Regions from separate parts of the Kumtagia sp. genome, predicted to be linked through region 1. Evidence: predicted binding sites of a transcription regulator. Region 1 holds the regulator's gene; each other region holds the start of a gene.
What was found. The regulator LexA, encoded in region 1, represses DNA repair genes until DNA is damaged. The targets are predictions, from matches to a motif close to TGTTCNNNNTGTGTTCNG.

Region 1 (4,466 bases):
GGGCGCATATTCATCGAAACGCACGGCGTCGACGCAGGCGGGGCGCCGAAAGCGATGGAGGCCTCGCCCGGAATCGAACCGGGGTGCAAGGATTTGCAGTCCTCTGCGTAACCACTCCGCCACGAGGCCAGACCGCCATGCGTTCTGTGCCTGCTCAATAGGTTAACCGACCGGGCCGGGTCAAGTGACAGCGCTGCAGGGAAAGCGTCCCTTTCACATCATTCCGCGAAACGGGGTGGCCGACGTGTTTTTTTCGCATCACCTGATTAAATCCGCATCCGCCGCTGGATTCGTCCGGGAAAGCCCTCCCGAGCAGCGGCTTGAGAGGGCGTGACCGGGTCGCCGGCTGGGCAAGGAAACCGCGCCGGCCGACCGTGACCCGCGACCGTCGCGGTGATTCGAGCCCGTGCCGGGTCAGGCTCTGTCGGAATTCCGCTCAAGGCCGTCGCCGCCGCCCCCACCAGACCGCACCACGGCGACGCACACGGCGCACGGAGGCGAACTCGTAGGAAAGCACCAGCAGCCCGAGCGGGACCATCCAGAAGCCCAGTATCGGCAGGAAGCCGAGCACGCCGCCGACGATGAGCAGGACGCCGATCGCGATCCGCAAGGGGCGCGACTTCGGCATGCGTAGCTCGCGACCAAAAACGGAGATCGTCCGATGCGCCTGCCGGTGCCTTTCCTTGTGCTGCGGTTTTCCGTCCATCGACCGTCTCGTTTTGCGTCGCAGTCTTCGGTCGCGACGGCCTCCGCCAGCCGCATTCCCCGATTCCGCGTGCTCCGCCGTTCACATAGGACAGCAAATCGATCAAAAAAATGCCCAACGGCGCTTTGCAAAGCCGAAACGGGTTTGCTATAGCCAGCCGCGTTGCTGAACGAGCACCTGTTCCCCGGTAGCTCAGCGGTAGAGCAACCGGCTGTTAACCGGTTGGTCGCTGGTTCGAATCCGGCCCGGGGAGCCACTCCTTCCGAAAATCGATACGGCCCGCATGGAAATGCCATCCCGGCTGGCATTGATCGCTCGCCCGGAAAGATGCCCCATTTCCGGGATTTCTGGCCGATGGCCCATCGGTCCGCTCCCGGGTCACGCGACGGCATCAATTGTTTACGAGCGGTGGAACTGCCGCGTGCCGATGACAGTTGGTCGCAGGTGCGTTACCGAAGGTCACAGAACGATGGACCGGAGATCGGCGGAGCCGTCGTATTCTCCCTGGCGACTGTCGTAGCAGCCACGGCGTTGGCGCTTTATGCGGCCAGCATCGGGGTGTTCGACAGCCAGCCGGCCGGACGGTTGCATTTGGCGTCGATGGTTTCGGTCCCTCCGCCGCCGCAAGACAGTGCCGGCATCGACGGGATCACCACGTCCTCGGTTGCCGGGACGCCGGCCCGCCCCGATTGCAACGTCGTTGCCTGCGCCAGGGCCTATCGCAGCTTCACGCCGTCCGACTGCACGTTCCAGCCTTTCGACGGCCCCCGCCGTCTTTGCCGGAAGTAATGGGGCGTTTTACCACGCTTTCTGCTTGCCGTGCGGTGTAGGCACCGACAAGACGCCGAAACATAATATTTTTCAGCCATCGTGCCCCTGTCGCGGTCCGTTAACCCGACATTTAGCGGTTGCGGAACACAAATGGAACAGATAGTGTTTGTTCTGGTTTTGTTTTGACGCGATTCCGGATGGGGCCAAGATGCTGACGCGCAAGCAATACGAACTCCTGCTCTTCATCCATGAGAGGCTGAAGGAGTCCGGCATTCCTCCCTCCTTCGACGAGATGAAGGAGGCGCTCGACCTGGCGTCGAAATCCGGCATCCACCGTCTGATCACCGCGCTCGAGGAGCGCGGCTTCATTCGCCGCCTGCCCAACCGGGCTCGCGCGCTGGAGGTGATCCGCCTGCCCGATACGATCGCGCCAGGGCTCGCTCCCGCGCGAAAATTCTCGCCCAGCGTCATCGAAGGCAGCCTCGGCAAGCGTCCCGCCGAGCCGGCGCGGGCGCCCGTCGCCAGCAACGACGACGAGGCCGGCCCCGGCGTCTCCGTCCCGGTCATGGGCCGCATCGCCGCCGGCGTGCCGATCGACGCCATCCAGCATCGCACGCATTCCATCATGATCCCTCCGGAAATGCTGTCGGGCGGCGAGCACTATGCGCTGGAGGTCAAGGGCGACTCGATGATCGAGGCCGGCATCCTCGACGGCGACACGGTGATCATCCGCAATGCCAACACCGCCAACCCCGGCGAGATCGTGGTGGCGCTGGTCGACGACGAGGAGGCGACGCTGAAGCGTTTCCGCCGCAAGGGCGCCTCCATTGCGCTGGAGGCGGCCAACCCCGCCTATGAGACGCGCATCTACGGGCCGGACCGCGTACGGGTCCAGGGCAAGCTGGTCGGCCTGATCCGGCGTTACTGATTTTTCGGCGGGCGGACCTCAGGGCCGGCCGGAGGTCTCCCCGGCATCGGCACCGGACGACGGTTTGGGCGAGGAATCGGGAACGATCGGGACGCGGTCCACGCCATCGCTGTCGGCAGTGGCAGCTCGGCTATCCGTTGCTGCCCTCGCAGGCACGTCCGTTCCGGCGGGTGCCAGTGGGTCCTGCGGCTTGCCCTGCTTGCCCCGGCGATAGGGCGGCAGCCCGCGTGCTTCGCGTGAGAAGACGCGATGGCCGTGCCATGGCCGCTCCGGCAGGCCGATGGCGAAGTCGATTTGCGGCGGTCCCGCGCCGGGCGTGAGAAAAACGGCGGCGCTCCCCGAGCGCGCAAGGTCGCGCCTCGTCACCACCGCAAGTCTTTCATCGGCGCATTTCAGCGGAACGGCCGCGTCGTCGAGCACGATGACGGCAGCGAAGGCGCAGGCGCGCCGGGCCTCCTCCGCATCTGCGGTGTGGACGACGACCGCCCCCGACATAAGGCGCGCGGCGCAACCGGCAGGCCCGCACAGGAAGCCGCCGCCGTCGCGGGCGGCAAGCGCGATCGATTCGAGGGTTGGCCCGTCCGTCTCGCTTCCGGCCGTTTTTTCGTTCCGTGCGGCGGCCGGCGGGACATCGTCGATCGGGTCGCCCTGCCGTGGCCGGTTTCCGCCGGTCTCGCGCTTGTCGGCGGTCGGCCCAGGCCGCTCGACGATGCGTTGTGGTTTGTGCACCGCCCTTCCCTCGAGAGCCCGCTGCCAGTTCTGGGCAGTGAACGCGTTGGCGCGCGTTCGGTTGACGGCAAGCCCGTCTTGCGCGTCGAGCAGTCCGACCAGGGCGCCGTCCTCGGAAACCAGGACATCCGGCGGGCCGACATTGTCGAGCGTCAGCAGGCCGGCAAGGGCGAAGGGAAGTGCCGCCAGCCTCAGCCATGTGGTGGCGACCGTGGCAATCACCAGGGCGAGCGTCAGCAGCAGCACGGAACCAACCGAGATCAGGCCGACCGCATCCACCGGCGAGCGCCGTGAAAACCACTCGGCCACCGCCACCATCGCGGAAATCCCCTTGCCCATCAGATCGAGGAAAGGTCCGTCCAATCCGAACGGCATCGCCGCGGCGGCAAGGACCGCCGCCGGCATCACCACCACCGAGACGATCGGCATGGCCACCAGGTTGGCGCCGAGGCTGAGCGGGGCGATGCGCTGGAAGTGGTAGGCGCCGTAGGCCGTGGTGGCGAGGCCGGCGACCAGCGAGGTAACGAACAGCCCGACGGCTATCCCGACGGTCCGGCGCAGCGCCATGGCCGCGAACGATCGCTGCGCCGACATGGTCCCCGCCTCCGCGTTGCGCCGCTCGCTCCACCAAGCATAGGCAGCGACCAGCGCCGCGGTCGCGGCGAAGGACATCTGGAAGCTCGGGCCGACCACTTCGTGCGGCGTGAGCACGAGCACGATGATCGCAGAGATGGCGAGATTGCGCATGGTCAGCGCCGCGCGGTCGCACAGCACGGCCACGAGCATCACAGCCAGCATCAGGAAGCTGCGCTGCGCCGCGACCTCGCCGCCGGAGATGGCGAGGTAGCCGGCGACCGCCGCCAGGCCGCCCGCGGCGGCGTATTTCTTCACCGGCCGCCGCGACGCGAATCCCGGAAACAGGGCCATCCCCGCGCGCAGCGCCCCGATGACGACGCCGGCGACCAGCGCCATGTGCAGGCCTGAGATCGAAATCACATGATAGAGCCCGGTGCGCCGCAGCGCCTCGCTGGTCTCGTCCGGGATGCCGGCGCGCACGCCGACCATCAGCGCCGCGGCAATCTCCCCTTCCGCCCCCGCGACCCGCTGGCGGACTCGTTCGGCAATCCGGTTGCGGATGTTCTCCAGCGCTGCCGTGAACCGCCCGGCCAGGCTCGCGGTCCGCGGGGAGACAAGCTCCGGCCCGCTCATGAAGAAGCCGCTCGCGCCGATCCCGTCGAAATAGCTTTCGAAGGAGAAGTCGTAGCTGCCGGGCCGCACCGGTCCCGACGGCGGGCGCAGCCGCACCAGGCCGCTCACCGTCGAGCCCACCGC
Region 2 (4,466 bases), on a different contig from region 1:
GCCTGTCGATGTTGGCCGATCCGGTGGCCGCCGAACCCGTGCTGCCGGTGGCGTAGAAGACCGTCATCTTGCCGGCCTTCAGCATGGTCGGGCCCTGCGTGACGTTGACGTTGCCGACGAACACCGCCTTGCTCTCGCCGTCGACGACCTCGAGGCGGTCGCTCTCGATCTGGATCGGCAGGCCGCTCGAGATGCTCAGCCCTTGCAGACGGCTGGTCGCGCTCTCCTGCGCGTGCAATTGCCCGATCGCCGGCGCCAGCGCGAGGAGCGCGATGCCGGCAGCTAGACTGAACCTGTTCCCGCTCATCGGCGTCCCACCCCTATTGACTGGCCGTCTCGGCCTTTGGCGGCACGATGTTCACGCGCACGCGCTTATCGAATACCACAAGCTTGCCGTTCTGTTCGACGGAAAGGGCATCGGAGTTGATCGAACCGTTCTTGAAGCGGATCTCGACCGGCTTGTCGGTCGTCATCCGCCCGCCCGCGATATCGATGAGCGCCGATCCGAGCTTTGCCTGCGAACCGTCCGACGTCGTTATATTGATCTCGCTGTTCACGTCGAGAGTGTTCATGTTGCGATCGAACACACCGCGCGCGGCGTCGATCGTCGCCGACATCTCGTCGTTGAGCGGCAGCGTCGCGGCGATGCCCTGCAGTTCGACGATCGCCTCGTTGGCGATGTCCTGGACCGCCCGCAGGGCGCTGACCGAATAGGGCCGGTTGTCCTCGGTGAAGCCTTCCAGCTTGGGATTGGCCATCACCAGCTTGCCTTCCGAAACGGCGGAGGTCTCGGCGACGATCTCGACGCTGCCCGGACTGGAGCGATAGGACTGGAACAGGAACAGCGCCGCCATGACCAGGGCCAGCGCCGGCAGCGCGATCTTCAGGGCGCGGACGTTGCGGGAATGGCGGGCCGCCGTGCGGAACATCGCGAGGCGATCGGTCCCGGACCGGCCAGGCACGTGCGGCGGCGCTGCCTCGGGCGTATCTGTCGAACGTGCCAACATTCAGTTACCTGTCTCGAATTCCGCGATCCGCCCTAGCCGCAATGCCGGACCGCTATTTGGGCTGATCGCGAAGAACGTGCCGAAAGCCACGAATTTATGGCGGCCGCGCAATGCCACCTTCGCTCACGCGGCCTGTCGTCGACGCGGGGGAAATCGCCTACACCGGATGCAGACCCCGCCTTCCGCTATAATTTGGGCGCTGTGATCACCGGCGCCAAGCATAACGTTTGTGCAATATGGTGCTGTTCGGGCGAATTGTCAGCCCTCCCGGCACCGGAACGGTCAAGCTTCGACATCTTCCTGCCATCCGGCGCGCTCAGCCGGCCATGCGGGTCGGCGGCTTGTCCTTCGCCAGCTTGCGGAACTTGCGCACGATGATGTCGCGCTTCAGCCGTGAGATGTGGTCGATGAACAGCACTCCGTCGAGATGGTCGATTTCGTGCTGGAGGCACGTCGCCAGCAGGCCGTCGGCGACCGCTTCGCGGGCGTTGCCCTCCAGATCGAGATAGTTGACCCGCACGGTGGCCGGCCGCTCCACCTCGGCATAGTAGTCCGGGATCGACAGGCAGCCTTCCTCGTAGACCGATCTCTCGTCCGAGCGCTCGACGATCTCCGGGTTGATGAAGACCTGCGGTGCCTTGGGCTCGTCCTCCTTGGCGAGGTCGATGACCAGCATGCGCAGGGGCTCGCCCACCTGGATCGCCGCCAGCCCGATGCCCGGCGCGTCGTACATGGTGTCGAGCATGTCGGCGGCGAGCTTCCTCACGGGCTCGTCGATGCGCTCGATCGGCTTGGAAACCAGGCGCAGTATGGGATCGGGAAGGATAATCAGCGGCTTGATCGACATGCGCATCAGGTAATGGCTGGCGCGGGGGGCGTCAACGGGATCGCCGCGCCTGTTCCTGTTTTGATCTGCGCGGGTCGCGCGAATCGGTTATGGTCGCCGCCATGAGCGATCTCGCAACCATCCTCGCCGAACCGATCGCCCGGATCGGCGCGACCGTTTTTACCCTGGGCCAGGCGCTCGCCGGGCTTGCCTTTTTGCTGCTGCTGTTGCTGGTGGCGCTCGTCGTGTCGCTTTGGCGGTCGGCCTCGGCCCGCGCGCTCGCCGCCGGCGAGGCGGCCGAGCATGCGCGCGAGACCGAGGCGCGCATGGCCGGCATCCTCCAGGCGCAGGCCGAGATGCAGGGGCGCATGAGCGCCGTCGCCGACACGCTCGGCGCCCGCCAGGCGGAACTGAACCAGACGATCGGCCAGCGCCTCGATTCCCTCACCGGGCGCATCGGCCAGACCATGGCCGAGCAGACGCGCTCCACCCACGAGAACCTGGCGCGGCTGCAGGAGCGGCTCGCCGTCATCGATACGGCCCAGAACAACATCCGTTCGCTGGCCGGCCAGGTCGTCCAGCTTCAGGCGATCCTGTCGAACAAGCAGACGCGCGGCGCCTTCGGCCAGGCGCGCATGGAGGCGATCGTCGCCGACGGGCTGCCGATGGGCGGCTACACCTTCCAGGAAACGCTGTCGAACGGCAGCCGGCCGGACTGCGTGGTGAAGATGCCGAACGGCGCCCCGCCGCTGGTCATCGACGCGAAATTCCCGCTGGAGGCCTGGAACGCCATCCGCGCGGCCGCCGAAGCCGACCAGACCGGCGAGGCGCAGCGCGGGGCGCAGCAGGCCTTCCGCCGCGACCTCGACGTCCATATCCGGGCGATATCCGAAAAATATCTGCTTGCCGGCGAGACCCACGACACCGCCTTCATGTTCGTGCCGTCGGAATCGATCTTCGCCGAGATCCACGAGAATTTCGAGCCGGTGATCCAGCGGGCGCATCGGGCCCGCGTCGTCATCGTGTCGCCGTCGCTGCTGATGCTGTCGATCCAGGTGATCCAGTCGATCCTCAAGGACGCCTCGATGCGCGAGCAGGCGCATCTGATCCAGGGGGAGGTGGTCAGGCTGATGGAGGACCTCTCCCGCATGGACGAGCGCGTGCGAAAGCTGCAGGTGCATTTCGGCCAGGCCAGCAAGGACATCGATGACATCCTGATCTCGGCCTCGAAGGTCGCCAAGCGCGGCCAGAAGATCGAGGCGCTGGAGTTCGGAGATGCGTCGCAGGCGGCCGCCGAGGCGCAGCCAGCGCGCGGCGCCGAGAGCAAGACCGGCCAGTTGCGGCTCAGGGTTGTCGACGACCGCGACTGATGCCCGCCCTTGCCGTTGCGCGGCATCTTGCGCGACGGCCGGACTCCTGATTCACTCCGGCAGTCTCAACAAGAGGATCGGTCATGGCAAAAGGTCAGATGCGACCGGGCAAGGAAACCCGAAAGCCGAAGAAGGATGCCAAGAAGGCAGGGACCGCCGGCGCGATACAGGCGCCGCCAGTGCCGGCCTTGAAGCTCAAGGAAAAGAAGAAATAGCCTTGCGCGTCGCCGGCGGATCGGTGCCGCGACATCAGGGCGCGGCGCCGGTCTGCCGTCGTGCGGCTCCGCCGGTCGTGGCGGCATTGTCCCGGGCGGCCACCGCCTTGTGGAGATGCACCATCATGGCGCAGGCGAACAGCGGCGACAGAAGGTTGAGCAGCGGCACGGCCATGAAGCCGGCGATGACCAGTCCGGCCAGGAAGACCGTGCCGGCATTGCGCCGCCGCAGATCCTTGGCCTCGGCTTCCGGCCGGAAGCGCATCGCCGCGAATTCGAAGAACTCGCGGCCGATCAGATAGCCGTTGACGACGAAGAAGGCGCCGATGTTGACGCCGGGCACGAGCAGCAGCGCCAGCGCGAGCAGGTTGCCGAGCACGACGATGCCGAAGAACTTCAGCGACAGCACCAGGCTGGCCAGCACCGGCAGCGCCCGGCCAGGCGGGTCGGCCGGGTAGTCGGATCGCTCGACCAATTCGGCGACGTCATCCAGGAAGAGGCCGGCGACGATCGCCGTCACCGGCGCGATCAGCAGCGCCAGGACGAAGGCGAGGCCGAGCCCGGCGGCGATCGCGGCCAACAGGCCGAGCCAGCCGGCCCATCCCGGCAGCCCGGGCAGCAGCGCCTCGAGCCAGGGCAAGGCGAGCCATTCGACGGCTTCCTTCAGCCCGAACCACGCCGCCACCAGGGCGAGCAGGGTCAGCCCGAGCGTCTTGAAGAAGACGCCGCGGAAAGGCCGGCTGAACAGATGGCCGGCCGCGGCGCGCGCGGCGTCGAGGATCATGCCGGGCTCCCTCCGGTTGCGGTTCGCCAAGCACATGGGGACTATCGGGCGGCCCGGCAAGATTTTTGTGCGGCGCCACATGGTCTCTGGACCATTTCGTGTCGGACGTGCAAGAAGACGGGGATTTGTCCATCGGAGTTTGTTCATGAGCCAATTCGATGTGCTGTGCATCGGCAACGCGATCGTCGACATCATCGCCCAGGCCGACGAGGCGTTCCTGGTGGAGAACGGCATCATCAAGGCGGCGATGAACCTCATCGACGC
Region 3 (4,466 bases), on a different contig from region 1:
AATCCAGGGCGTCTACCAATTCCGCCACATCCGCGTCCGTCCGGCATTCCCACGCCGCTTCGTTTCTGTCAACGCGGCAGGCCGGCGTCGATTTCCCGTCAATGCCGACGTTTCGCCGGCCGCGGCCATGCGAAGAGAGTTGAAAAACCGCCCCTCCTATGACAAAAGGCGTCACAAAATTGACGGGATGTGACGGTCCGCTTCGGACGGGTTCGGTAAGAAGCAGGAAGAACAACGGCTTACCGACAGTCCTGGCGCGCAGAGAGAACATCTCCCCCCTGGTTCGACAGGGTCACGGTTTCTCCACACGCGACAGATTGCCGCCCGGCATGCAGAAATTCATGGACGCGAGCGGTCGCAGCCAGCGAGATGACAAAGGTTTGATGATGCAGGTTACCGAAACTCTGAATTCCGGCCTGAAGCGCGAGATCACCGTGACGGTGCCCGCCGGCGACATGGAATCGAAGCTGCTGGCGCGGCTCGAGACCGCCCGCGGCAAAGCCCGGATCAACGGCTTCCGCCCGGGCAAGGTGCCGCTTCAGCACCTGCGCAAGATGTACGGCAAATCCTTCATGGCCGAGGTGGTCAACGAGATTCTCTCGGACACGCCGCGCAACATCGTCGCCGAACGTGGCGAGAAGGCTGCCATGCAGCCCGAGATCACCATGACCGAGGACGAGAAGGAGGCGGAGAAGATTCTCGCGGGCGGCAGCGACTTCGAGTTCAAGCTCGCCTACGAAGTCATCCCGGCCTTCGAGATCAAGGATTTCTCCGGCATCTCCGTCACCCGCCCGGTCTACGACGTTCCGGAGGAGGAGATCGACGAGCAGGTCAAGCGCGTCGCCGAATCCGCCCGCAGCTACGAGCCGAAGGACGGCAAGGCCAAGGAAGGCGACCGCGTCACCATCGACTATGTCGGCAAGATCGGCGACGAAGCCTTCGCCGGCGGCAGTGGCACCGACCAGCCGCTGGTGCTCGGCTCCAAGGAGTTCATCCCGGGCTTCGAGGACCAGCTCGTCGGCGCCAAGGCCGGCGACGAGAAGAAGGTCACCGTGACCTTCCCGGAAAACTATTCCGCCGCCAATCTGGCCGGCAAGGAAGCGACCTTCGACGTCACCGTCAAGGAGATTGCCGCCCCCGGCGAGCTCGAGATCAACGACGAGACGGCCAAGAATCTCGGCCTGGAATCGCTCGAGCGCCTGCGCGAGATCGTGCGCGGCCAGATCGAGAGCCAGTTCGGCTCCATGACCCGCCAGAAGGTCAAGCGCCAGCTCCTCGACCAGCTCGACAAGGACTACTCCTTCGAGGCGCCGTCCAAGCTCGTCGAGGCCGAGTTCAACAACATCTGGGCCCAGGTCAACCGCGATCTCGAAGCCGCCGGCCGCACCTTCGCCGACGAGGAGACGACTGAGGAGGAGGCCCGCGCCGACTACATGAAGCTTGCGCAGCGCCGGGTGCGTCTCGGCCTGGTGCTCGCCGAGATCGGCGAGAAGGCCGGCGTCCAGGTCTCCGACGAGGAGCTGCAGCGGGCGCTGTTCGAGTTCATCCGCCGCTTCCCGGCCGATCAGCAGCAGGGCATCTACGAATATTATCGCGGCAATCCTTCGGCGCTGACCACGCTGCGCGCGCCGATCTTCGAGGAGAAGGTCGTCGATCACCTGCTCGGCCTGGTTTCCGTCACCGACAACAAGGTGAGCAAGGAAGAGCTGATGGCCGAGGACGACGAGGCCGACGCCAAGCCGGCCAAGGCCAAAAAGGCCAAGAAGGCGGAAAAGGCCGAGGCCGGCGCCGACGAGGCCGCCGAGGAGCCGAAGAAGAAGGCGCCGGCGAAGAAGAAGGCCGCCGCCAAGGACGCCGACGCGGAATAACGCCACGCCGTCCGAAATCATCCGCGAGGGCCGCTCTTCGGGGCGGCCTTTGTTTTTCGGAGCCTGTGGCGATCCGGCGCACGTCCGGGTACGGATAATCCGGTTTCCGGTCGGCGACCGCCGGCCCGTGGCGCGCAGCCGGCTTTCCGATAAGGCCTTGCTCTCGCGTCCGATCCCGTCAAAGTTGCGATCCAAAGGCGCGTATCGGCGGAAGAGGGCGGGGATGGCGTGGAGGCATGCGGCTGGATGGATATTTGCGGCGCTGGCAGTCGTCGCCCTGTCGGTGCCGCCGGCGGATGCGCAGCAGTTCGGCCGCTGGAAGATTTCGCGCGGGCAGGGAGCGGCCAGCGCCACGCTTTACAGCCTCAACACGCTGACGGCCGGAAACCGCACCATCGAATACCATCCCGCGCTGGTCGTTTCCTGCGAGACGCGCCGCTATCCGGTATGGCGCCAGGAGGTTCAGGTGCGCCGCGCCATCTCGGGGGAGGGTCGGACGGCCGTGACCATCCGACTCGACAATGGCGGCGCCTTTTCCGAGGAGTGGGCGCTGGTGAGCATGAGCCGGTCGCTGCGGCTCGACGGCGACCATGCGGTGGGCCGGTTGGCGCGCGCCAGGCGGCTCAACATGTCGTGGCGTTTCGGCGTCTTCTCCGGCAGGGGCGAGGCGGTGTTCGACGTCGCCGGAATCAGCGACACGCTCGTCGAACTGGCCGAGGCCTGCGGCACGCCGGTGCCCTAACGGCAGGGCGATGGGCCGCCATCCTGGAACGGGCGCGGAACGTTTTCTGCAAAGCTAAATTAAATCAAGATGTTGTCCATCTTGCAAAAATAGAACAAAAGAAGTACAAAGAGTCTGGGATATCGGCCCGCATGGCCTTCATAGACGATCAAGGGGTATGTATCATGGCGCAAAACACATTGCGGCTTGTTGAGGACAGATCGGTGGACAAATCAAAGGCTCTGGACGCGGCGCTGTCGCAGATCGAGCGCGCGTTCGGCAAGGGCTCGATCATGCGGCTCGGTGCCAACGAGCAGGTCGTTGAGATCGCGACGATCTCGACCGGCTCGCTCAGCCTCGACATTGCGCTCGGCGTCGGCGGGCTGCCGCGCGGCCGCATCATCGAGATCTACGGGCCGGAAAGCTCGGGCAAGACGACGCTGGCGCTGCACACGGTGGCGGAGGCCCAGAAGAAGGGCGGCATCTGCGCCTTCGTCGATGCCGAGCACGCGCTCGATCCGGTCTATGCCAGAAAGCTCGGCGTCGATCTGGAGAATCTGCTGATCTCGCAGCCGGATACCGGCGAGCAGGCGCTCGAGATCTGCGACACGCTGGTGCGCTCCGGCGCCATCGACGTGCTGGTCGTCGATTCGGTCGCGGCGCTCACGCCGCGCGCCGAGATCGAGGGTGAGATGGGCGACTCGCTGCCGGGCGCGCAGGCGCGGCTGATGAGCCAGGCGCTGCGCAAGCTCACCGCCACCATCTCGCGCTCCAACACCATGGTGATCTTCATCAACCAGATACGCATGAAGATCGGCGTGATGTTCGGCTCGCCCGAGACCACGACCGGCGGCAATGCCCTGAAATTCTACGCCTCGGTGCGCCTCGACATCCGCCGCATCGGCTCGGTCAAGGACCGCGACGAGGTTGTCGGCAACCAGACCAGGGTGAAGGTCGTCAAGAACAAGCTCGCGCCGCCCTTCAAGCAGGTCGAGTTCGACATCATGTATGGCGAGGGCGTTTCCAAGACCGGCGAACTGGTCGATCTCGGCGTCAAGGCCGGCGTCGTCGAGAAGTCGGGCGCCTGGTTCTCCTACAACTCCCAGCGTCTCGGCCAGGGTCGGGAGAATGCGAAGCTGTTCCTGCGCGACAATCCCGAGACGGCGCGTGAGATCGAGATGGCGCTGCGCCAGAACGCCGGGCTGATCGCCGAGCGTCTTCTCCAGAACGGCTCGGACGGCGGCTTCGACGACGCCGCGGAGATGTAAGCCGGCTACTTCCCCTGCATTTGTCTGATCCAGGCCGCCGGCAGCAGTGCCGGCGGCTTTTGCGTTTGAGGGAATAGACGGTTGAAGCAAGGGAACAAGCCGGCGGAACGGCGCAGGATTGGCGCGCGGGTGGCGGTGTCGCCGGATGCCGCGCCGTTCCGCTCCCCGTGGACAGGGTTCGGCGCTGCCGCTAAAAGGCCGTACCCATTTTTCCCGGGCGGGATCAAGCAAAGGCAGTGATATGAGTGGCGTTAACGAGATCCGGTCGACCTTCCTCGACTATTTTGGGAAGAACGGTCACGAGATCGTCGCCTCCAGCCCGCTCGTGCCGCGCAACGATCCGACGCTGATGTTCACCAATGCCGGCATGGTGCAGTTCAAGAACGTCTTTACCGGACTGGAGAAACGCGCCTATGCCCGCGCCACCACCTCGCAGAAATGCGTGCGCGCCGGCGGCAAGCACAATGATCTCGACAATGTCGGCTACACCGCCCGTCATCTCACCTTCTTCGAGATGCTCGGCAATTTTTCCTTCGGCGATTATTTCAAGGAGCGCGCCATCGAGCTCGCCTGGACCCTGATCACCAGGGATTTCGGCCTGCCCAGGGA

Region 2: AC5JDC_RS15225 (DNA recombination protein RmuC) is a predicted target of LexA. The motif match lies at 1,905-1,922, and genes of this name have one in related genera.
Region 3: recA (recombinase RecA) is a predicted target of LexA. The motif match lies at 2,701-2,718, and genes of this name have one in related genera.

What each region holds. Positions count from the first base shown of each region.
Region 1 covers NZ_JCACER010000096.1:36,517-40,982, reverse strand. The annotation lists tRNA gene AC5JDC_RS24425 (tRNA-Cys) at 56-129, opposite strand; gene AC5JDC_RS24420 (hypothetical protein) at 437-706, opposite strand; tRNA gene AC5JDC_RS24415 (tRNA-Asn) at 888-962, shown strand; gene AC5JDC_RS24410 (BA14K family protein) at 1,061-1,495, shown strand; gene lexA (transcriptional repressor LexA) at 1,686-2,405, shown strand; gene AC5JDC_RS24400 (ComEC/Rec2 family competence protein) at 2,424-4,466, opposite strand, start outside.
Region 2 covers NZ_JCACER010000044.1:39,677-44,142, reverse strand. The annotation lists gene AC5JDC_RS15240 (LptA/OstA family protein) at 1-307, opposite strand, end outside; gene lptC (LPS export ABC transporter periplasmic protein LptC) at 321-929, opposite strand; gene def (peptide deformylase) at 1,324-1,854, opposite strand; gene AC5JDC_RS15225 (DNA recombination protein RmuC) at 1,956-3,203, shown strand; gene AC5JDC_RS15220 (hypothetical protein) at 3,287-3,418, shown strand; gene AC5JDC_RS15215 (sulfate transporter family protein) at 3,453-4,202, opposite strand; gene AC5JDC_RS15210 (adenosine kinase) at 4,348-4,466, shown strand, end outside.
Region 3 covers NZ_JCACER010000083.1:27,638-32,103, reverse strand. The annotation lists tRNA gene AC5JDC_RS22070 (tRNA-Leu) at 1-34, opposite strand, end outside; gene tig (trigger factor) at 387-1,868, shown strand; gene AC5JDC_RS22060 (hypothetical protein) at 2,092-2,610, shown strand; gene recA (recombinase RecA) at 2,775-3,857, shown strand; gene alaS (alanine--tRNA ligase) at 4,099-4,466, shown strand, end outside.